DNA from 4 places in the Kitasatospora sp. NPDC002543 genome. Region 3 is predicted to be linked to each of the others. Evidence: riboswitches for the same ligand, from Rfam matches in the RefSeq annotation. Region 3 holds a riboswitch; each other region holds the start of a gene.
The links. Region 3 has a riboswitch for cyclic di-AMP ahead of ACWD4P_RS10085 (M23 family metallopeptidase). Riboswitches for the same ligand answer to the same signal wherever they lie in the genome.
Positions count from the first base shown of each region.

Region 1 (5,608 bases), on a different contig from region 3:
GTGCTCAGCCGACACGGCTTCACGCCGGTGCTGTGCACCCAGACGCCGGGCGGGTCCACCGAGGACGAACTGGTGGACATGCTGGTGGACCGGGGCGTGGCGGGCATCGTCTTCGTCTCCGGGCTGCACGCCGACACCACCGCCGACCACGACCGCTACGCCCGGCTGGCCGGGCGCGGGGTGCCGTTCGTGCTGATCAACGGCTACAGCGAGAAGATCGACGCGCCGTTCATCTCCCCGGACGACCGGGCCGCGATGTGGATGGCCGTCCAGCACCTGGCCGAGCTCGGGCACGAGCGGATCGGGCTGGCCGTCGGCCAGCGCCGGTACGTGCCGGTGCTGCGCAAGATCGAGGGCTTCACGGCGGCGATGCGCGAGGTGCTCGGGTACGGGCAGGAGGAGGCCCAGAACCTCGTCCACCACACGCTGTTCAGCGTGGAGGGCGGGCACGCGGCAGCCGGCGCGCTGCTGGACAAGGGCTGCACCGCGATCGTCTGCGGGAGCGACATGATGGCGCTCGGGGCGATCAGGGCGGTGCGGCAGCGCGGTCTGTCGGTGCCGCAGGACGTGTCGGTCGTCGGCTTCGACGACTCGCCGCTGATCGCCTTCACCGAGCCGCCGTTGACCACGATCCGCCAGCCGGTCGAGGCGATGGCGACGGCGGCGGTGGACGCGCTGCTGGAGGAGGTCGGCGGGAACGCCGCCCAGCGCGGCGAGTTCATGTTCCAGCCGGAGCTGGTGATGCGCGGATCCACCGGGGCCGGCGCGCGCTGAGCCCCGGCTGCCACGGCCGAACGACGGGCCCCGGAGGGCGATCGCTCTCCGGGGCCCGTCGGCGTGCGCGGGGTCGGCCGTCGTGGTGCGCGCGACGGCCTTCGGGGCCGGCGGGGGCTTCCGTCGGGCGGTCAGCCCTCCTGGGTGGTCGGGCGGTCGACGGTCAGTCGGTGTCCGTCGGCCGCCTCGCCGGTGCGGGTCTCGGTGCGACGGCCGCGCGCCAGGTAGTCGCGCAGGACCAGTTCGACGGCGTCCTGGGGGCTCTTGGTGCCGGAGAGCATCATCGCGTCGATCGCGAGGTTCGCGTCGAGCGTGACGGTGACCTGGGCCATGTGACTCCTCCTCGGGTGCAGAGCAGCAGCATGCCCGCTGGGGCGGGGATCCACCACGGGACAGGGCGGAACCGCCGGAGGAGAGCCCGGAACCGTCGGCGGGAACGCCGGAACCCCCGGGGAGAGCGACCAGACTCTCCCCGGGGGTGGCGGATGGTCAGCGTGGGGATGACGGCCGACGGCCGACGGCTGACAGCTGACAGATGATGAAATCTGTCAGCTGTTATCCGTCAGCCGTCATTCGTCATTCGTCGTCCGAACGCCGTCGTCCGTGCGCCGTCCTCAGACCCGGCCGGCGAAGTCCGGGGCCCAGTTGGCGATGCTCTGCTCGCGGACGCCCGAGCTCGGGTTGGCGGCCTCGACGTACTTGCCGTTGCCGACGTAGATCGCGACGTGGTAGACGCCGGAGTCCTTGCCGTTGTTGGACCAGAACAGCAGGTCGCCCGGCTGGAGGCTGTCCAGCGAGACGTGGGTGCTGGCCGCGGCCTGGTCGGCGGCGACGCGCGGGACGGAGATGCCCGCGGCGCGCAGCGCGGCCTGGGTCAGGCCGGAGCAGTCCCAGCCGCCGTTGCCGGTGCCGCCGTAGACGTACGCCTGACCGACCTTCGACTCGGCGAAGGAGACCGCGGCGGCCATGCTGCCGGTGGCAGCCGGAGCCTGGGTCTGGGTCTGGGTCTGCGGAGCGGGCTTGGCGGCCGGCTTGGCGGCCGGGGCCTGGGCCTGCGCGGTCGGCTGGGCGTTCACGGCACCGCCGTTCGCGGACTGACCGGACTTCTGCGAGCGGTCGAACCAGGTGAAGTCCGAGCCGGACTTGCCGGTGGAGGACGGGGCGGCCTGGGCCTGGCCGTTGCCGCCGAAGGACAGCTGCTGGCCCGGGTAGATGGTGTCCGGGCCCTCGGTCAGGGTGCCGCGGTTGAGCTCGTAGAGCCGCTGCCAGCCGCCCTGCACCTGGTGCTGGTCGGCGATGGCGGACAGCCAGTCGCCCTGGACCACGGTGTAGTCGGCGCCCTGGGCCTGCTGCGGGCCCTTCTTGACCCAGTCGCTCCGGTTGCCCGTGGCGGCGTTGCCCGTGGCGGCCTGCGCGCCGTCCTGGGCGGGCGCGGCGGGCTTCGCGGCGGGGGCCTGGGGCTGCGCCGGCTTGGCGGCGGGCTTCGCCGCCGGAGCCGCCGGGGCGGCCGGCTTGGCGCTCTGCGCGGGCTTGGTGGCGGTCGAGCCCGCCGAGGTGTCGACGGAGGCGGCGGCGCCTCCCTTGGTGAGGCCGGCCTGGACCGAGCACACCGGCCAGGCGCCGGGGCCCTGCGAGGCGAGGACCTTCTCGGCGACGGAGATCTGCTGGTCCTTGGTGGCCAGGTCGGCGCGCGCCGCGAAGGCGGTGCCGCCGAAGGCGGACCAGGTGCTGGAGGTGAACTGGAGCCCGCCGTAGAAGCCGTTGCCGGTGTTGATGGCCCAGTTGCCGCCGCTCTCGCACTGGGCGACCTTGTCCCAGGTGGCGACGGAGGCGGCCGAGGCGGTGCCCGACGTGAGGCAGGGGACGGTGAGGCCGACGCCCGCGACGCCGAGGGCGGCGATCACGCGGCGGGTGCGGCTGGACAGGCGAGTGCCGTTGGTGGGCAGCATGAAGACGCGGTCCTCTCCCACGCCTGCGAGGTGAGCTGTCGGATTCGGGCTGGAGTTGCCCGGCCGCGCTGTGGGCGCGGCTTCACCCCTAGCCCTGGACCGTTCCGAAGACCGGTCCGGGGCGACTTACCTGTGGGTCCCCCGCTCCTGCCGTGGTGCGTTTTCGCGTTTCCAGGACATCCGACGGCAGGACTCGGCGTTGCGGATGAACCGGGTTCGTGTGGTCACGAACGGGGAGCACGTTAATCAGACTCAAGTTCAAACTGCAAACCACTGTGATGTGCATCACGGTTTAGTGGGAACTGCCAAAATCGCCGTCCATCAAGATCGAAAATGATCGTTTTCAAGCAATGTCATTGCGGAAGTCAACAACTGGCTGTGCCTCAGGAGCGGCGTGACGATGTGTCGAATCGTGGAGTCGCGCACGCCGGGAGGTGGGGGAGCGGTCGCGATCCGCGCGCTCGGATCCGCGCTCCCTTTTTCCTTTCAAATGGCTCCAGAAAGGCCAGAACGGACATTTCGCTTCGACGGCTCCGCGACTTCCGCACTTGACGGGACGTGCGGGAGGGCAAGCCGAAGGGCCCGGAACGGAAGCCGTTCCGGGCCCTTCGGTGCGCGCGGGCGGCGCGCGGTGTCGACTACTGCCCGAGGGGGCCCTCGGCGGCCGCGTGGGCGCCGCGAGCGCCCTCCGGGGCCCCCTCGGCCCCGGAGGCGGCCGCTGCCTCCGCCTCGGCCCGCGCCAGGTCCTCCGGGGACGGCGCGGGCAGGGCGGCCAGGTAGGTGGAGGCGATCAGCTGGCCGACCGACGGGTACGCGCCCAGCGGCGCGGCCGACGGGCAGCCGGTCTCCTCGGCCGCGGTGGCGAGCAGCTCGGAGTCCGCCTCCGGACCGATCACCAGCGGGGCCAGCGCCGGGCGCTGCGAGCCGGTCTCCTTGAGGTGGTTGACGGCCGCGGCCACCGAGCCGGGCACGTCGAGCGCGGCGGCGACGACCGGTACGGCCAGCCGCGCGGCCAGCAGCACGCCGGTGATGCCGGCCGCGGCGGCCGCGTCCTCGCCGCCGACGGTGGTCAGCACCACGCCGTCCGCGGCGGTCGCGATGGCGAACAGCCGGGCGCGGTCGGCCCGGGCCAGCCCGGCCTCGGACAGGCGGACGTGCACGGCCTCGGCCAGCAGCGGGTGCGGGCCCAGCGGGTCGGTGACGGGCGCGCCGTACTCGGCGGCGAGCGCGTGAAGCTCGGTCAGGAAGGTGTGCGGACCGGGCACCAGCGGCACCAGGACGGGCGTCGGAAGCCCCGCCTCGGCGGCCATGGCCAGCAGCTCGGCGACGGTGCGGTCCTCGCCGTCCACGCCCTCGGGGCCGTTGCCGGGGAGGTAGCCGACCGCGGTCCGGACGCCGTTCTGCTCGGTGCGGACGATCGAGAGCAACTCCTCGACGACCGAGCGGGACTCGGGCCCGGCGGTCGCGGGCACGGCGAGCACCAGGGCCGGGGCGCCGGCCGGGATCTCGGGGCGCTCGGGACGACGGTGGCGCCCCCGCGCACGGGAGCCTGGAGTGCGGACGGGCAGTGGCGCGCCCGGGATGGCTGCGGTGCTCATGCCGGAGATCGTAGGACATCGGCCCGTCCGGCTTGCAGTCGGCTGCCGTACGGGTTTCGCGCGGTCATGGTGCGGAGCCGGTGCGTCTGCGGCACGGCTCCGGGCGCTTTGCCTACAATCCGGACATTCTTCGCCCAACCTCCGTGCGATCACCGGCGCTTGCCCGGACGTCGTCGGAGGGGGCGGGCGTTGCATCCGGGGCGCGTGAGATGTCTCACAGCATGAGGTCGGCCTGACGGAGGGTCACAGGCGTGCGACTCCCGGCATTCGAAGATCAACATTCAGCGGGGAGATGCTCACGGCCGGTTATCGCGGGCTCGACGATTCATCGGCTATGTCCGTTTACGTACCGTCAGGAGAAGGGCCCGTGAAGAGTTCGCGGCTGAGGGTAAAAGGCCTCGTGCACCTGCAATGTCCCGTGCTGATGCACGTGCACTGCGGCTATCATCGCGTCAAGTGAGGCGTTGTGCCGGACCGGTACGGGGCCGGTCCGTTCGTTTCGGCGGCGCCGGGGGCGCCGCGCAGGACGACAACTCCGGAGCTCTTCGGGAGATTTATATGCACGACTCGCAGGACAAGCACGGCTCGTACGAGACCTACAACGGGATGGCCGCCACCGACCTCCAGGGGGTGGTCTGGCAGAAGAGCCTGCACAGCAACTCCCAGGGCAACTGCGTCGAGTTCGCGGCCCTGCCGGGCGGCGACGTGGCGATGCGCAACTCGCGGTTCCCGGACGGTCCCGCGCTGATCTACACCCGGGCCGAGATCGCCGCCCTGCTGCTGGGGGCGAAGGACGGGGAGTTCGACCACCTGGCGGTCTGACCGACCGTCGTGCTCCACCATCGGGGGGCCGTCGTGGGTGCCGACACCACGACGGCCTTTGTCTTTGCCTCCTCCGGGTGCCGCTCCCCGGAGCCTCTCCTCGGATCCGCCGGCCGCCCGGCGGTCCGGAGCCGTCCGTGACGGCATCCGTGGCGAGGTCCGCGGCGACGTCCGCAGTGACATCCGTGACGAGGTCCGCGGCGACGTCCGAAGTGATGTCAGCGGCGACCTCCGCGCTGTCATGGCGACGGAAGGGCCCGGGGTGTGGTCCTCCCGGGGTTCCTCCCGGCCGGCCGCACGCCGGCCGGCGCGGAGCCCGCCCCGAGCGGCTCCCTCCGAACGGTCGGTCCTGGGACCGGGGCCCCGTCCTAGGCCGAGCGCCGATGCCGTCCGCCGGCGTCGAGGGGGCCGTCGAGCGGTGAGCGCCCGCTGAGCACGGGGTGTCCGTCCAGCGGGGAGCCGCCG
Region 1 covers NZ_JBSFWR010000003.1:13,539-19,146, reverse strand. The annotation lists gene ACWD4P_RS02170 (LacI family DNA-binding transcriptional regulator) at 1-774, shown strand, start outside; gene ACWD4P_RS02165 (hypothetical protein) at 906-1,106, opposite strand; gene ACWD4P_RS02160 (transglycosylase family protein) at 1,389-2,744, opposite strand; cyclic di-AMP (ydaO/yuaA leader) riboswitch at 2,731-2,901, opposite strand; gene ACWD4P_RS02155 (hypothetical protein) at 3,362-4,321, opposite strand; gene ACWD4P_RS02150 (DUF397 domain-containing protein) at 4,880-5,143, shown strand; gene ACWD4P_RS02145 (ATP-binding protein) at 5,512-5,608, opposite strand, start outside.
Region 1: it holds a riboswitch for cyclic di-AMP, as region 3 does, so the genes downstream of both, ACWD4P_RS02160 (transglycosylase family protein) here and ACWD4P_RS10085 (M23 family metallopeptidase) in region 3, are expected to answer to the same signal.

Region 2 (5,608 bases), on a different contig from region 3:
GAGCCGGGTGGCCGGATCCCGTTCTGTGATGTGTGGGGCCTGTGCGCAGGGTGTTACGAAAGGGACGCCTTTCGGTGCAGGGGTACCCGGACGGCGCCACACGCCCTGAGCGGGCCGGGCCCTCAGCGGGGCACGTCCCGGGCGGGCCAGGCGCGGAGGCCCGTGGTGAGGGTGGCGACGAGGCGGTCGTGGGTGGTGGTGAGGTCCTCGGCGAGCTGGAAGGCCCCGGCGGCGGTCAGGGAGGCGAAGCCGTGCGCCAGGGAGCGGACGGTGCGGGCGGCGTGGATCGCCTCGGAGCCGTCGAGGCCGTACTCCCGCAGCACCGCGATGATCACGCCGACCAGCCGGGCGGCCGCCCGGGCCAGGTCGTCGTCGGGCTGCGGGGCCTGGGGCAGGGCGTTGTAGCGGTGCGGGTGTTCGGTGGCGTACGCGTGGTAGGCGCGCAGCACCGCGGCCACGGCGTCGTCCCCGCCGCGCCCGACGGCCGCCTCGGCGAGCCGGTCGGCCAGGTCCCCGGTGACCCGGACGGCGATCAGCCGCCGCAGTTCGGCGAGGCCGCCGCTGACGTGCTTGTACAGCGAGGGGGTGGCGACCCCGGCCCGGGCGGCGACGGCCGCCAGGGTGAGGGCCTCGGGGCCCTGCTCGTCGATGAGGGTGAGGGCGTGGTCGACGACCTGGTCGGGGGTCAGTCCTACGCGGGGCATGGGTTCGGGCTCTCCGTACGGATGGGATCGGGCGGACGGGTCGGGCGGGGTGCGGCCGGGCAGGGGCCCGCGGGCTCAGCCGAGTTCGGCGAGGAACGGCAGCAGGGCGTCCGCGGTGGCCGCCGGGTTGTCGGCCATCGGGTAGTGCCCGGACCCCTCGATCATCGCCTTCCGGGCGCCGAGTGCGGCGGCCTGCCGGTCGGCGACCAGCTCCGGCTTCGGGAAGTCGGGGTCCTTGTCGCCCATGACGACCAGCGCCGGGCACCGCACCGCGGCCGTCCAGCCGACCGGCGCCGAGTCGCCGTGGACGTACCCGCGGGTGGCCGCCTTGCGCCCCGGGGTGCGCAGCGCGGCGACCAGCCCGTCCACGTACGCGTCGAAGTCGGCGGGCTTGGCGCCGGGGAAGGCCATCCGGCGCAGGTAGAAGCCCCAGGAGGCCGGCCAGTGCACGAGGGCCGCGCCCAGCAGGCCCATGGCGCCGCGCATCAGGGCGCCCGGCGGCGGGTTCTCGACGAAGGCGTCGATCAGGACGATCCCGGCGACCCGCTCGGGCGCGTCCCCGGCGGCCCTGACGACGGTCGCCCCGGTGTAGGAGTTCCCGGCGAGGACGGCGCGCTCGATGCCGAGGTGGTCGAGCAGGGCGAGGACGTCGCCGGCGATGGCGGCCGGGCCGTAGTCGTCCCAGGCGATCGAGGACTCGCCGAAGCCCCGCAGGTCCATGGTGACGACCCGGTGGCCGGCGGCGGTGAGCAGCGGGCGCAGGTGCCGGTACGCGGCCCGGCTGTCGAGCATGCCCGGCAGCAGGACCACGGGGGTGCCCTCGCCGTGCCGGGTGTCGTCGAAGGCGATCCGGCCTCCGGGGACGGTCAGGTACTGGGTGGTCGGGGTGGTGGTGCCGTTCACGGGGTCCTCCTCGGGCCGCCGGTGCGGGGCATCGGCGGTGCCGCCGATAGCCATAAAGCTAAGGCTAATAGCCTTAGCCGTCAAGCGGTCGGCGGCGCACCGGAGCGGACGGGGCGGGGAGCGGACGGGGGAGGAGTGGACGGGGCGAGGGGGGCGCGGGAGGAGGGGGCGGTGCCGTGCGGGGGCGGTGCGGTGCGGGGGCGCGGAGCGGTCAGACCCCCTCGACCTTGAACGGGTCGTGCTCGCTGAGCAGCTTCTCCAGCCGGGCCTGGTCCACCCGGGTGACCATCTCGTTCGACTCCTGCCGGTCCCGGATCACCTTCGCCAGCGTGAACGCGGAGGTGACGGTGTAGAGGAGTCCGATCCCCAGGAAGGCCCGGGTCCACCCGCCGACCGGCAGGTAGGCGATCCCGGCGGCGAGTGCGGTGCCCGACAGGGCGAAGGACAGGACGGACTGGATGTAGTACGCGGACGTGGTGCGGCTCTGCATCGGTGCGCTCATGGCGTCAGGATGCGGCCGTCGGATCGGACCGCACATGAGTATGGGTACTCAGATGGGGCCGTGCATGAGGGGCCGTTCGTTGACGTCCGATCATCTGTCCGCGGGCTGCTCCGAACGGATGGCTTGGAATCAGAGCCTCCTAGGATTAACGTTTGATAACGCAGCGCGGTTGTCAACGCCGTAACCAGACGGCACCGTGCGCCGTCGCCTAATCCCGACGACCGGCCCCCGGGCAGGTCAGGGAGCCGGGGAACCACGTTCCTTGGGGTGAATCGGCGGGGCTCCGGCCCGGCCGTAGGAGACCTTCCTGCTCCGAACCCGTCAGCTAACCCGGTAGGCGCGAAGGAAGGAAAGGAGCGCGCCTCCGTGGCGTCGACGCACACCCCGGCACACCCGGTCGGCCCCGCAGCCGGTACCCAGCTCCTCGACCACCCCGGCACGGACGGACCCGAGCCCTTCGGCCCGGACGACTTCGCCGCGGAGGCCGAGACCAACCGCCACCGGATGCCGCGTCAGACCCGCGGAGCCTCCCCGCTGCTCGGCGTCACCGCCGTGGCCGCCACCCTGGGCGCCACCGGCTTCGCCTCGGCGACCCCGGCCGCCGCCCCCGCCATCGAGGCCCCGGACGAGACCCCGCTCGCCCTCTCCGCGGACCCCGGCCTCGCGCTCGCCGCCCGCATCCAGAGCCAGGCCGACAGCCAGCGCACCGCCGCCGAGGAGACCGCCCGGCTCCAGGCCGCGCAGGAGGCCGAGGCCAAGGCCGCCGCCAAGGAGGCCGAGGCCAAGCGCGCCGCCGAGGAGGCCGAACGGGCCAAGGCCGCCGCGCTCGTCCTCCCCGTGGACGACTACCGGCTCTCCGCCCACTACGGACAGAGCGCCCGCTACTGGGCCAACCTGCACACCGGCCTGGACTTCGCCGCCGACACCGGCACCCCGGTCCACGCGCTCGGCCAGGGCACCATCACCTCGGCCGGCTGGGCCGGCTCGTACGGCTACCGGATCGTCGAGACCCTGCCCGACGGCACCGAGATCTGGTACTGCCACCTCTCCGCGATCACCAAGGGCTCCGGCAAGGTCGCCGCCGGCCAGCAGATCGGCAAGGTCGGCGCGACCGGCAACGTCACCGGCCCGCACCTGCACATGGAGGTCCGCCCCGGCGGCGGTGCCCCGGTCGACCCGGAGCCCTGGCTCCAGCAGCGCGGCCTCAACCCCTGACGCACCCGCGGAAGCCCCCGAGCCGGAGCCGCGGCACCGGCCCGGGGGCTTCCCGCGCGGCCACTCACTCCTCGGCGGGCAGCTGCGCCAGGTACGCCTCGATCTCCTCCGGGCCGGGCTCCGGCGCCAGCTCCGGGAACTCCGTCACCAGCAGCCGCGGCAGTCCCGGCACCGTCCACCCGCCGAGCAGGTCGAGCGCCGCGTCGACCGCCGCCTCCTCGAACCGCCCGAAGTCCCCGGCCAGTTCGTCCGGCATCGGCCGGCCCAGCGCGGTCAGCTCGGCCAGGTTGCGGTAGCTGCGCCGCATCAGGCCCTGCTCCAGCAGCCGCCGCGCGCCGTCCGTGGCCATGCCGACCGACAGCACCCGGCCCGGGCCCCAGCCCTGCTCGTCCGGCTCGTCCAGCCAGCCGGCCGGAGCCAGCGCCTCGAACGCGGCCAGCCGCTCCTCCTCCGGGAGCTCCCCGAAGCCGGCCAGCCAGTCCCGCACCGCCGCCCCGTCCGTCACGTCCACCCCGTACGCGTGCAGCAGCAGCGCGTACAGCCGGGGCCAGGTCACCAGGTCGGCGCGGCGCAGCAGCCCGGCCGCGACCTCGCCCTGCCACTCGGCCTCCGCGTGCAGCCGCTCCTGGCGCTTGGCGTTCAGCCGCCGGGCCGCCCGCTGGTGGTCGACCAGCAGCCGGACGGCGTCGCCGTAGGCGAGCGGGTCCTCCTCGGGCGCGGGTTGGACGTACAGGTGGAGGCGCTCGTACAGCAGGTGCTCCACCGCGCCGGAGGTCAGTTCGGGCCAGCCGTCGTGCATCCTGCCCTCGCCCAGCTCCAGCAGCGCCAGCACCGCGCGCAGCGGCCCCTCGGCCACCGGCGCGCGGCCCTGCTCGGCCGCCCAGGCGAGCAGGTCGGCGGCCTTGGTGCGCGGGGCGAGCCGCAGGTCTTCGTCGTTCATAGTCCGAACGGTAGCCGCCGGGCGGGGATAGGGTCGGCAGCCATGGTCCCCGTACGACTCACCGGCCCGCGACTGGCCGTCCGCGAGTACCACCACACCGAGGAGGACGTGGACGCGCTGCACGCGCTGTTCGGCGACCCGGAGGTCACCCGCCACCTGCCCTTCGGGCCGAGCGGCCGGGAGGACTGCGCCGACCAGATCGAGCTGTACCTGGAGGAGGCGATGGCCGAGGAGCGGGACACCTACCGGCTCGCCGTCACCAGGCTCGCCGACGCCGGGGAGCCGGACGACGCGACGCCGATCGGGCAGGCCTCGCTCACCCTCGAAGGACACCGCGCCGCCGGGATCGGGTGCGTGCTGGCCCGCGGCTGCTGGGGCCGCGGCTACGCCCGCGAGACCGTCGGCCTGCTCTGCGGCCTCGCCTTCGGCGCCCTGGACCTGCACCGGCTGACCGCCCGGGTCGCGGTGGCCAACGCGGCCTCCGTCCGGGTGCTCACCGGGCTGGGCTTCCGGCCGGAGGGGCGGCTGCGGCAGGACACGTTCAAGGACGGCACCTGGTCCGACTCGTACCTCTACTCGCTGCTCGCCGACGAGTGGCCCGGCCCGGCCGTCCCGGGGGAGGGGGGTTAACCCCACCCCGGATCCGCCAGGCCCCCGGATCCCCGCCGACCGGCCGGTCCACCAGACTGGACCTGTCAGCAGGACGAACGACCGACAGTACGAGGGGCCGGGGGCCGGGAGCATGAGCAGCAGCCGCAGCACGGAGGACCGGGAGTGGGACGTCCTGGGCGGTCACGGTGACGACCCGCGGCCCGGCCGGGCCCGCCGGACCGAGCGGCGGCCGGCGCTGTGGCGGACGCCGTTCTCGGGCTACTACTACCGCGAGGTCGGGTACGCGCTCAGCGGCCTGCCGGTGGCGATCGCCGGGTTCGCCGCCTCGATCGTCATGTTCTGCTTCGGCCTCGGCACCTTCGTCACCGTCCTCGGCCTGCCCGTGCTGGGCGCCCTGACCGGCCTCGCCCGCGGCTTCGGCCGGCTGGAGCGGGCCCGGGTGCGCAACATGCTGGCGCTGGACGTCCCCGGCCCGGCGCCGGTGCGCCGGGTCCGCCCGGGCAACTGGGGCGCGATCACCGCGCGGCTGGCGGACGGGGCAGGCTGGAAGGCCGTGCTGTACCAGGTGGTGATGTTCCCCTGGGCGATCTTCAGCTTCACGGTGACGCTGGTGTTCCTGGTGCTCGGCTGGGCCCTGACGCTGTACCCGCTGTACCACTGGATCTTCCGCGCCTACACCCCCTGGAACGGGTACCGGCTGTTCGACTTCGAGGACAGCGACGGCATCCGGCA
Region 2 covers NZ_JBSFWR010000036.1:43,290-48,897, forward strand. The annotation lists gene ACWD4P_RS17510 (TetR/AcrR family transcriptional regulator) at 123-704, opposite strand; gene ACWD4P_RS17515 (alpha/beta fold hydrolase) at 780-1,661, opposite strand; gene ACWD4P_RS17520 (YiaA/YiaB family inner membrane protein) at 1,819-2,109, opposite strand; cyclic di-AMP (ydaO/yuaA leader) riboswitch at 2,305-2,463, shown strand; gene ACWD4P_RS17525 (M23 family metallopeptidase) at 2,476-3,324, shown strand; gene ACWD4P_RS17530 (hypothetical protein) at 3,389-4,264, opposite strand; gene ACWD4P_RS17535 (GNAT family N-acetyltransferase) at 4,307-4,894, shown strand; gene ACWD4P_RS17540 (sensor domain-containing protein) at 5,007-5,608, shown strand, end outside.
Region 2: it holds a riboswitch for cyclic di-AMP, as region 3 does, so the genes downstream of both, ACWD4P_RS17525 (M23 family metallopeptidase) here and ACWD4P_RS10085 (M23 family metallopeptidase) in region 3, are expected to answer to the same signal.

Region 3 (5,608 bases):
CCGAGGTCCGCCCGCTCGCCCTGGACCGCCACGGCCTGGTGCTGCGCCTGGACCACCCGCACGGCCACCGCGACGTCCGCCTGGTCTTCCCCGAACCGGCCCGGGACACCGAGGACTTCGGCCACCGGATGCACGAGCTGCTGTCCGCCGCCCACCACGGCCTGCCGGTCCGGCGCGGCTGATCCCCCCGCCACCCGCCGTCGCCGACCGCCCGCCACCGCCCGCCGTCACCGCTCGACCGCGTCCTCCAGCACCACCCGCCCGATCCGCGCGTACAGCTCCGGCCGCCACCGGCGCACCGCGAGCGCCAGCGCGATCCCGCCGGTGAACACCCCGATCACCAGGTACGGCGTCAGCCGGAACAGCAGCGTGTGCGCCGCCGCCCCGGCCGCGGCGTCCTTGTTGAGCACCAGCAGCACCACCACCCCGGCCATCGCCACCCCGCCCACCAGCGGCGCCGCCAGCGTCCGGAACCAGTGCGCCGTCTCCGGGTGCCGTCGGCGCACGTGGAAGTACCCGACCACGGCGAAGGAGCAGAGCGTCTGCACGACCAGGATCGCCATCGTCCCGAGCAGCGCCAGCAGCGTGTACAGGTGCGCGTACGGATCCATCCCGGCCGCCAGGAACCCCGCCACCAGCCCCACCGCGATCACCGACTGCACCACCGAGGCGACGTGCGGCGAGCCGTGCCGCGGATGGGTGCGGCCGAGCCCCGGGTGCAGCAGCCCCTCCCGCCCGATCGCGTACAGGTACCGGGCCGCGCACTGGTGGAAGGCCATCGCGCAGGCGAACGAGCCGGTGACGACCAGCCATTGGAACACCTTCACCGCCCAGGCCCCCAGGTGCGCGCCGAGCGGGTCGAAGAACAGGCTGTTGCCGTCCTTGCCCGGCACCGCGCCGCTCGCCACCGCGATCGCCCGTTCGACCCCGTTGCCGGACACGATCATCCAGGACACGAAGACGTAGAGCAGCCCGACCCCGATCACCGACACCAGCGTCGCCCGCGGCACCACCCGCTTCGGGTCGCGGGACTCCTCGCCGTACATCGCGGTGGACTCGAAACCCACCCAGGACCAGAACGCGAAGAACAGGCCGAGCCCGGCCGCCGCCGGCCCCGAACTCCCCACCCCCTTCAGCGCGTTCAGCGGGTTCACGGCGGCCACCGCGATCCCGTCCGGACCGCCGCCGGAGAACAGCACCGCGAACGACACCGCGCTCAGCACCCCGATCTCCAGCACCAGCGCGACCCCGAGCACCCTGGCCGTCAGGTGCAGGTCGAACCAGGCCATCACCCCGATCACCGCCGCCCCGAACAGCGCGTACCAGCCCCAGCCCAGCTCCACCCCCAGTTGGGAACGGACCAGCCCGCGCAGCGAGTACGCGAAGAAGCCGAGGGCCGAGGCCTCGGTGACGACGTACGCGAGCACCGCGAGCAGCCCGGCCGCCATCCCGACCACCCGGCCCAGTCCGTGCGAGACGTAGCCGTAGAACGCGCCGGCCGCGGTGATGTGACGGGCCATCGCCACGTAGCCGACCGAGAACACCGTCAGCACCACCGTCGCCACGATGTACGCGGCGGGCGCGCCGGCCCCGTTGCCCTGCCCGACGATGATCGGCAGGTTGCCGGTCATCGCGGTGATCGGGGCGGCGGTGGCGAGCGCCATGAACACCACCCCGACCAGGCCGACCGAGTCCGCCTTCAACCGGTCGACGCCGCCCGGGCCGAGCCGCTCCCGTCCGGCCGTCTCCCCCGCCACGCCCCCGCTCCGGACCGCCATCCGGCCTCCTCGCCTCACTGACCCGCCCCACCGCCGGACCGGCCGGGCGCTGACCGCCCGCCAGCATGGCGCCCCGCAGGAGCCCGGCGCTTCAGCCGATCACCCGGCAGTGCGCCGGAGTTGACGCTTCGTTCGACCGCTGGAACACCCCGGGCGGCCCCGGGAACGAAAGCGGCCGGCCCGGCCGCACGAGGAGGTCCTCGTGCGGCCGGGCCGGCCTGGGCGTGTCCCGCGCCCATGTCCGCCGTGCGGCGATCACCCGGTCGAGCGGTCACCCGACATGACCATCCCGGGCGATCGGTTCGCCCGCAGCAGCGGTGGTTCCTGGTACCCCGGAGCTCTCGGGGTCAGAGCGCGACGCCGTGCGCGCGCAGGTAGGCGACCGGGTTGATGTCCGAGCCGTACTCCGAGCCGTTGCGGATCTCGAAGTGCAGGTGCGGGCCGGTCACGTTGCCGGTGGCGCCGGAGAGGCCGATCTGCTGGCCGGCGGTGACGGTCTGACCGATCCTCACACCGATCGAGGAGAGGTGCGCGTACTCGGCGTAGTGGCCGTCGGCGAGCTTGATCTCGACCTCGTTGCCGTAGGCGCCGCCGTTGCCGGCCTTGACCACGACGCCGTTGGCGATCGCGCGCAGCGGGGTGCCGGTGGAGGCGACGAAGTCCTGGCCGGTGTGGTGGCCGGAGGCCCACATCGAGCCGGCCACGCCGTAGGCGGTGCCGAGCCTCGGGTTGGCCAGCGGGGCGACGAAGCCGGAGGTGGCGGCGGCGACCGGAGTGGCGGTCACGGCCTGGGCCGGCGTGGCGACCTGGAGCTGGGTCTGGAGCTGCGCGGACGGCTTGGCGGCCTCGGTCTGCACCTGGACCTGGGCCTGCGGCTTGGCGGCCTGGGTCGCCGGAGCCGCCGGAGCGGCGGGCTTCGCCGGCGTGGCGGGCTTCGCCGGAGCGGCCGGCTTGGCCGGAGCGCCGGCATGGCCCGGCAGCGCGAGCTGCTGGCCCGGGAAGATCAGGTTCGGGTCGGCGCCGACGACCGAGCGGTTCCGCTCGTACAGCGCGTGCCAGCCGCCCTCGACGTTCCGGGCGTCGGCGATCTTGGACAGGGTGTCGCCGCCGACGACGCGGTAGCTCTCCTGCGCGGCGGCCTGGGCCGGGGCGGGGGCCTGCGCGGCCGGCTTGGCGGCGGCGGCGGCCGCGGCCGGGGCGGTGTGGGCCTGGGCGCTCATCGCGGTCACGAGCGGGAGGGCGAAGGAGACACCGGTCACGGCGGTGGCGATGCCGATGCGGGCGGCGCGGGGCAGGGCGATACGACGAGCCTGTGCAGGCATGGAAGTTTCCTCTCCGACGCCTGCGAGGTGAGCTGTCGGGTTCGGGCTGGAGTTGCCCGGCCGCGTGTGCGGCTTCACCCCTAGCCGGTCCTGGACGCCCGCGCCCTGAGGCGCGAACTCCGGTCCGGCGACTTACCTGTGGGTCCCCCGCTCCTGCCGTACAGAGTTCGTTTCGAACCACCGGGCAGCGGCAGGACTCGGCGTTCCACCCGGCGGATCCGTCCGGACTGGCCGGGCGGTCGCTGAACTAAAACCCATCCGTTCGGGTGAAGCAATGTCGATCTTTGAAAACGCAACGATCCCCCCTGCCCCGGTGACCCTCCGCAGGCCCAGGCCCACGATACGTACACAATCCATTCACCCCGCGCCACTGATCCACGACCCTGCGCCGAGATCGCCGACACTGCGCAGCCGCCCGCTCACGCACCGCCCACCCCCAACACACCCACCGGTGACCCTTGTCACTCGCGCCCCGGCAGCGCAGGATTCGCCCGTGACCACCTCCGAGGCCGGCACCCTGCGCTTGGGCACCGCGCAGGGCCGCTGGGTACTGATGGCAACGGTGCTCGGCTCCAGCATGGCGATGCTCGACGGCACCGTGGTGAACGTCGCCCTGCCCCGGATCGGCGCCGACCTCGGCGCCTCCCTGGCGTCCCTGCAGTGGACGCTGAACTCCTATCTGCTCACCCTGGCGGGCCTGATCCTGCTCGGCGGCGCGCTCGGCGACCGGTACGGGCGGCGCAAGGTCTTCCTGATCGGTGTGGTCTGGTTCGCCGTCGCCTCCGCGGCCTGCGCCGCAGCGCCGAACATCCACGTGCTGATCGCCGCCCGCGCCGTGCAGGGCATCGGCGGGGCGCTGCTCACCCCCGGCTCGCTCGCCATGCTCCAGGCCGTCTTCCACCCCGACGACCGCTCGGCGGCGGTCGGCCTCTGGTCCGGCCTCGGCGGGGTGTCGGCCGCGGTCGGCCCCTTCCTCGGCGGCTGGCTGGTGGACGGCCCCGGCTGGCGCTGGATCTTCCTGCTGAACCTGCCGCTGGCCGCCGCCGTGATCGCCGTCACCACCCGGTCGGTGCCGGAGAGCCGGGACGAGGCCGCCTCCGGTCGCTTCGACGTGCTCGGCGCCGTGCTCGCCGCCCTCGCCCTCGGCGCGGTCACCTACGCGCTGACCGCGGCCGGCGAGGGCCTGTCCCCCGCCGTCTGGGTCAGCGGGGTGCTGGGGCTGGCGCTCGGCGCCGCCTTCGTGGCGGTCGAGCGCCGCGCCCCCGAACCGATGCTGCCGCTGGGGCTGTTCTCCTCCCGGCTGTTCACCGCGGTGAACCTGGTCACCCTGTGCGTGTACGCGGCGTTCAGCGGCGTCTTCTTCCTCCTGGTGGTGCAGCTCCAGATCGTGTCCGGCTTCTCGCCGCTGGTCTCGGGCTTCGCCCTGGTGCCGATCACCGTGCTGATGCTGACGCTGTCCGCGCGCGCCGGACGCCTCGGCAAGCGGATCGGCCCGCGTGTCCCGCTGACCGTCGGCCCGCTGCTGTGCGCCGCCGGGGTGCTGCTGATGCTGCGCATCGGCCCCGACTCCTCGTACTGGGTGGACGTGCTGCCCGCCGTCGCGGTGATGGGCTGCGGGATGACACTGCTGGTCGCGCCGCTGACGGCGACGGTGCTGGCCGCCGTCGAGGTCCGGCACGCGGGCATCGCCAGCGGGGTCAACAACGCCGCCGCCCGCGCGGCCGGCCTGCTCGCGGTGGCCGCCCTGCCGGCGCTGGCCGGGCTGAGCGGCGACGCCTACCGGGTGCCCTCCTCGGTCGACTCGGCCTTCCACACCGCGATGCTGATCTGCGCCGGTCTGCTGGCGGCCGGCGGGCTGATCGCCGCCGCGACCGTACGGGGCAACGTCCTGGCCCCCGAGGCGGCGCAGCCGGTGGCCGAGCCGAACTGCGACTGGCCGTGCGGCCCCACCGCTCCGCCGCTGGACCCGGGCCACGTCCCCACGACGCGCGAGGGACCCGCCACCGGTCCGGCGGCAGGGCCCTCGGCTCAGGCCTGACGAGGGCCTGACGACACGTCAGAGAATGTCGGCCGGCGCGTACTTGGCGGCGTCCGGGTAGGCGGCCGCGACGGCCTCCACCTGGCGGACGACCTCCGCGACCTGGGCACCGGCCGCGCCGGTGAAGGACAGCTTGTCGGCCAGCAGCGCGTCCAGCCCGGCCCGGTCCAGCGGGATCCGCTCGTCGGCGGCCAGCCGGTCCAGCAGCTCGTTCTCGCGGGCGCCCGCGCGCATCGCCAGCGCGGAGGCGACGGCGTGCTCCTTGATGACCTCGTGCCCGGTCTCCCGGCCGACGCCCGCGCGCACCGCGCCCATCAGCACCTTGGTGGTGGCGAGGAACGGCAGGTAGCGGTCCAGCTCGGCCTCGATCACGGCGGGGAAGGCGCCGAACTCGTCGAGGACGGTCAGGAAGGTCTCCAGCAGGCCGTCGAAGGCGAAGAACGCGTCCGGCAGCGCGACCCGGCGCACCA
Region 3 covers NZ_JBSFWR010000016.1:47,711-53,318, reverse strand. The annotation lists gene ACWD4P_RS10095 (DUF2470 domain-containing protein) at 1-182, shown strand, start outside; gene ACWD4P_RS10090 (APC family permease) at 228-1,778, opposite strand; gene ACWD4P_RS10085 (M23 family metallopeptidase) at 2,126-3,100, opposite strand; cyclic di-AMP (ydaO/yuaA leader) riboswitch at 3,103-3,240, opposite strand; gene ACWD4P_RS10080 (MFS transporter) at 3,654-5,138, shown strand; gene purB (adenylosuccinate lyase) at 5,157-5,608, opposite strand, start outside.

Region 4 (5,608 bases), on a different contig from region 3:
TCGGCATCGACGACGTGGCCGGGGACATCGTCGAGAAGCTGGTGTACCGGCACCCGCACGTCTTCGGGGACGTCGAGGCCGGGGGCGCCGCCGAGGTGGAGGCGAACTGGGAGCAGCTGAAGGCGGCGGAGAAGGCGGACCGCGAGTCGGTGCTGGACGGTGTGCCGGCCGGGCTGCCCGCGCTGGCGTACGCGGCGAAGCTGGTGTCCCGGGTCCGCCGGTCCGGTTTCGCCGGGGTGCCGGACGGGTCGTACGAGCTGCCGGCCGAGCTGACCGCCGACTCGGCGGGCCGGCTGCTGCTCGCGGTGGCGCAGCGCGCGCACGACGCCGGGGTGGACGTGGACGCGGCGCTGCGGTCGGCCGCGCGCGGCTACCGGGACGCGGTGCGCGCGGCCGAAGGGCTCGAGCCGGACGGAGCGGCGGACGGGGAACCGGACGGCCGGTAGCCGGCCGGCCGGCGGTCAGGCCGCCGTGGCGGCGTGTTCCGGGCGCCGCTGCGGCGGGACGAGTTCGCCGATGGCCTCGCCGACGAGGACGACGAGTTCGGCGAGCCGCTCCAGGTCGAGGTGGTCGGGCAGGTCGGTCAGCGAGATGATCCGCTCGCCGGCCGGGCCGGCCACGGCGAACAGGTCGATCGGACCGAGGTGCTTCTCGGCGGTGTCCACGAGGGCGGCGACGTCGCTGGGGCGGCGGATGTCGCCGCAGACGCCGACGACGGGGCAGCCCGGCCGGTCGAGTTCGGCGGCGAGGTCCTCGGCGACGCCGACGTACTGGTCGGCGATCAGCATTCCGGCGGCGTCCGCCGCGGCGAACCGGCGGGCGAGGCCCGCGCCCGACCCGCCGTCGAGGACCGCGATGACGACGACTGACCCGCTGACCCGCATGGCCTGCTCCTCCCTGTGGACGACACCGCACCGGCGCCCACGCGTACTGCGGAGGATCGTAGGCACGTCCTGACCCTCCGCAACAGGGATTACCCCTCAGGTGACCAGGCTCACGCCCGTCCTGCGGCCAAGAGTCGGCCAAGAGCCGCCCACGACCGGCCCACGGCGTGTACACGCCCGGGCGAGGGAGGCCGCGGCGGAGGTGTCGGGGGCCGGGCGGGCCCGCCGGAGCGGGGGCGGGCCCGGTGCACCGGATACGGTCGGTCCATGCCAGCTCAGCCCGACCCCGCCCGGCCCGCCGCCTCGTCGTCCGACGCCCCCGCCCCACAGCTGTTCACCTGGGAGTTCGCCGCCGACCCGTACCCCGCCTACGCCTGGTTGCGCGAGCACGCCCCGGTGCACCGCACCACCCTGCCGAGCGGGGTGGAGGCCTGGCTGGTGACCAGGTACGCGGACGCCCGGCAGGCGCTGGCGGACGGCCGGTTGTCGAAGAACCCGGCGCACCACAGCGAGCAGGCGCACCGCACCGGCCGGGTGGGCATCCCGGGGGAGCGGCAGGCGGACCTGATGACCCACCTGCTGAACATCGACCCGCCGGACCACACCCGGCTGCGCCGGCTGGTGTCCAAGGCGTTCACCCCGCGCCGGGTGGCCGAGTTCGAGCCGCGGGTGCAGCAGCTCACCGACCGGCTGATCGACGGCTTCGCGCAGCGCGGTTCGGCTGACCTGATCCACGAGTTCGCCTTCCCGCTCCCCATCTACGCGATCTGCGACATGCTCGGGGTGCCGGCCGAGGACCAGGACGACTTCCGCGACTGGGCCGGGATGATGATCCGTCACGGCGGGGGGCAGCGCGGCGGCGTGGGCCGGGCGGTGAAGCGGATGCGGGCGTACCTGCTGGAGCTGATCCACCGCAAGCGCGCGGACCTCGGGGACGACCTGATCTCGGGCCTGATCCGGGCCAGTGACCACGGGGAGCACCTGACCGAGAACGAGGCCGCGGCGATGGCCTTCATCCTCCTGTTCGCGGGTTTCGAGACCACCGTGAACCTGATCGGCAACGGCACGTACGCGCTGCTGCGCAACCCGGAGCAGCGCCGGCTGCTGCAGGAGTCGGTGGCACGCGGGGAGAGCGCGCTGCTGGAGACCGGGATCGAGGAACTCCTGCGCTACGACGGGCCGGTGGAGCTGGCGACCTGGCGGTTCGCGACCAGTCCGCTGACCATCGGCGGGGTGGACATCCCGGTCGGCGACCCGGTGCTGGTGGTGCTGGCCGCGGCGGACCGCGACCCGGCCCGGTTCGCGGCGGAGAACACCCTGGACCTGGCCCGGGCGGACAATCCCCACCTGGGGTTCGGGCACGGCATCCACTACTGCATCGGCGCCCCGCTCGCCCGGCTGGAGGGGCGGGCCGCGCTGGCCACGCTGCTCTCCCGGCTGCCGGACCTGCGGCTCGCGGAGAGCCCGGAGAACCTGCGCTGGCGGGGCGGCCTGATCATGCGTGGGCTGCGCGAACTGCCGGTGGAATTCAGCCCGGAGAGCCGCTCCCCGCACGCCCCTCCGACCGGTTCTCCGGCCACGTCTCCGCAGGCCCCTTCGGAGGCCTCGAAGGGCTGACCGGACGTCGCCGATCGCCTGTCGGGTGCGGTGTGAACACCCATCAATCCGGACATAACGCCGCTGTTGGTAGGCGATCGGACACGGGCCGTAATTCTCGTGTGATATCGACGATATGAGCTTGTGATTGATCTGAAGATCTGTCTACTCTCCCTGGAGTTCGCAGCTGCGGACCCCGTACGCGGAACGCCGAATCCTGCCCGCCGCGCCACGGGAAACCGACCAGAACCCTGGGCAGGGGCGGGGGAACCAGGTTTGTTGCCGTCTCCCCACGGCTTGGGGTGAAGCCGCCCGAGCGGAGTCGTCTCCGCGCACGGCGGCCGGGCCACCTCCCGGTCCGAACCCGACAGCTCACCTCGCAGGCGTGCGGAGAGGGACCTCTTCATGCTGTTCGTTGGAACTGGCCGCCACCGTCGTCGCACCCAGGCCGAGAAGGCCATCGCCGTCGCCGGTGTGGCCGGCGTCGGACTCGCGATGCCGCTCCTCACCGCCACCGGCGCCTCCGCCGCCCCGGCCTCCACCTGGGACGCCGTCGCCCAGTGCGAGAGCGGCGGCAACTGGAGCATCAACACCGGCAACGGCTTCTACGGCGGCCTCCAGTTCACGTCCAGCACCTGGAAGGCGTACGGCGGCGCCGCCTACGCGCCGCAGGCCAACCAGGCCAGCAAGGCCCAGCAGATCTCGGTCGCCGAGAAGGTGCTGGCCTCGCAGGGCCCGGGTGCCTGGCCGGTCTGCTCGCAGAAGGCCGGTCTGACCAAGGGCGGTGCCCCGGCCGCGGTTGACACCTCCTCGGACAGCAAGCCGCAGTCCGCTCCCAAGCAGCAGGCCCCGAAGCCCGCCGCCAAGCCGACCGAGAAGCCGGTCGCCCAGAAGCCCGCCGCCCAGAAGCCGGCGCAGAAGCCCGCCGCGCAGCCGGTCCAGCAGGCCGCCCCGCAGCAGCAGGCCCAGCCGCAGGCCCCGGGCTTCTCCGGCAAGGCCGGCTGGGACGCCGACGCCAAGGTGTACTGGTACCAGAGCAACGGCGCCTGGTACTGGACCAGCCACCAGAGCGTCTACCAGCAGTACGCCGGCCAGGCCGCCGCTCAGCCGCAGTACGCCCCGCAGGCCCCGCAGGCCGCCGGCCACGACTACACCGTCCGCGCCGGTGACACCCTGTCGACCATCGCCACCGCCCAGGGCGTCTCCGGTGGCTGGCACGCGCTGTACGAGCAGAACCACTCCACCGTCGGCGGCGACCCGAACCTGATCATGCCGGGTCAGGTGCTGCACGTCGGCTGAGCCCTCGTGCCGCCGAGCCGCTGAGCCCTCGTGTCTTCAAGCGGCCGGACCGCCTCCGCCGGCACCGCTCCGCCCCGACGTCCGAAGGGGACCGGCCCTACCGGTCCCCTTCGTCCGCATTCGCCCTTCCCGGTGGGACAAGCTGGGACAAGCAGGTGAACTACCGGTGGGTAGCGGGGCCACACGCTGAGACGGCACCGAGGCGGAGGTGGCCCCGGGAGCCCGGGCGGTTAGGCTCTGGTCGTAACGACTCCGCAATCGTCCTGCTGACAGCACCACCGTCAGACCGGACCCTGCTTCCGCAAGGAGATGCCTCGTGCCGTCCATCGATGTCGTCGTAGCCCGTGAGATCCTCGACTCGCGCGGCAACCCCACGGTCGAGGTCGAGGTCGGCCTCGACGACGGCAGCACGGGTCGTGCCGCTGTCCCGTCGGGTGCCTCCACCGGCGCCTTCGAGGCGCTGGAGCTGCGTGACGGTGACAAGAACCGCTACTTCGGCAAGGGCGTCGAGAAGGCCGTCCTGGCCGTCATCGAGCAGATCGGCCCGGAGCTGGTCGGCTACGACGCCACCGAGCAGCGGCTGATCGACCAGGCCATGCTGGACCTGGACGCCACCCCGGACAAGTCCTCGCTCGGCGCCAACGCCATCCTGGGCGTCTCGCTGGCCGTCGCGCACGCCGCCTCCGAGGCCAGCGACCTGCCGCTGTTCCGCTACCTGGGCGGCCCGAACGCGCACGTCCTGCCCGTCCCGATGATGAACATCCTCAACGGCGGGTCGCACGCGGACTCCAACGTCGACATCCAGGAGTTCATGATCGCCCCGATCGGCGCGGAGTCCTTCTCCGAGGCCGTCCGCTGGGGCGTCGAGGTCTACCACACGCTCAAGGGCGTGCTGAAGGAGCGCGGCCTGTCCACCGGTCTGGGCGACGAGGGCGGCTTCGCCCCGAACCTGGACTCCAACCGCGAGGCCCTGGACCTCATCGTCGAGGCCATCCAGAAGGCCGGCTACGTGCCCGGCCGTGACGTCGCGCTGGCCCTGGACGTCGCCTCCTCCGAGTTCTACGAGGACGGCGCCTACCAGTTCGAGGGCAAGGAGCTCACCTCCGCCGAGCTCATCGAGTACTACGCCGAGCTGGTCGCCGCCTACCCGCTGGTCTCCATCGAGGACCCGCTGGACGAGTCGGACTGGGACGGCTGGAAGGCCATGACCGACAAGCTGGGCGACAAGGTCCAGCTGGTCGGCGACGACCTGTTCGTCACCAACCCGGCCCGCCTGGCCCGCGGCATCGAGACCGGCACCGCCAACGCGCTGCTGGTCAAGGTGAACCAGATCGGTTCGCTGACCGAGACCCTGGACGCCGTCGAGCTGGCCCAGCGCAACGGCTACCGCTGCATGATGTCGCACCGCTCCGGCGAGACCGAGGACGTCACCATCGCCGACCTGGCCGTCGCCACCAACTGCGGCCAGATCAAGACCGGTGCCCCGGCCCGTTCCGAGCGCGTCGCCAAGTACAACCAGCTGCTGCGCATCGAGGAGATCCTCGACGACGCCGCCGAGTACGCCGGCCGCGGCGCCTTCCCGCGCTTCCGCGCCGCCGAGTGATCAGCGCGCCGAGCACGAGGGCCGGGCGCTCCTGCTAGCGCACGCCTGACCGGTGCCCCGCCGTCCACCCCGTAGGGTGGACGGCGGGGCACCGTCGCGACCAGGAGGGGATACGGGAGATGGCTGGCTGGAGGATCCCGGGCTTGGCGGCCCGGCCCCGGTTCACGAGCCGGGCGACCGTCCTCGTCCTGGTGCTCTGCTCGCTGGTGGCGATCCTCGCCTACCC
Region 4 covers NZ_JBSFWR010000157.1:939-6,546, forward strand. The annotation lists gene ACWD4P_RS36145 (MazG family protein) at 1-446, shown strand, start outside; gene ACWD4P_RS36150 (SDR family NAD(P)-dependent oxidoreductase) at 462-884, opposite strand; gene ACWD4P_RS36155 (cytochrome P450 family protein) at 1,152-2,501, shown strand; cyclic di-AMP (ydaO/yuaA leader) riboswitch at 2,712-2,880, shown strand; gene ACWD4P_RS36160 (transglycosylase family protein) at 2,886-3,779, shown strand; gene eno (phosphopyruvate hydratase) at 4,096-5,382, shown strand; gene ACWD4P_RS36170 (FtsB family cell division protein) at 5,502-5,608, shown strand, end outside.
Region 4: it holds a riboswitch for cyclic di-AMP, as region 3 does, so the genes downstream of both, ACWD4P_RS36160 (transglycosylase family protein) here and ACWD4P_RS10085 (M23 family metallopeptidase) in region 3, are expected to answer to the same signal.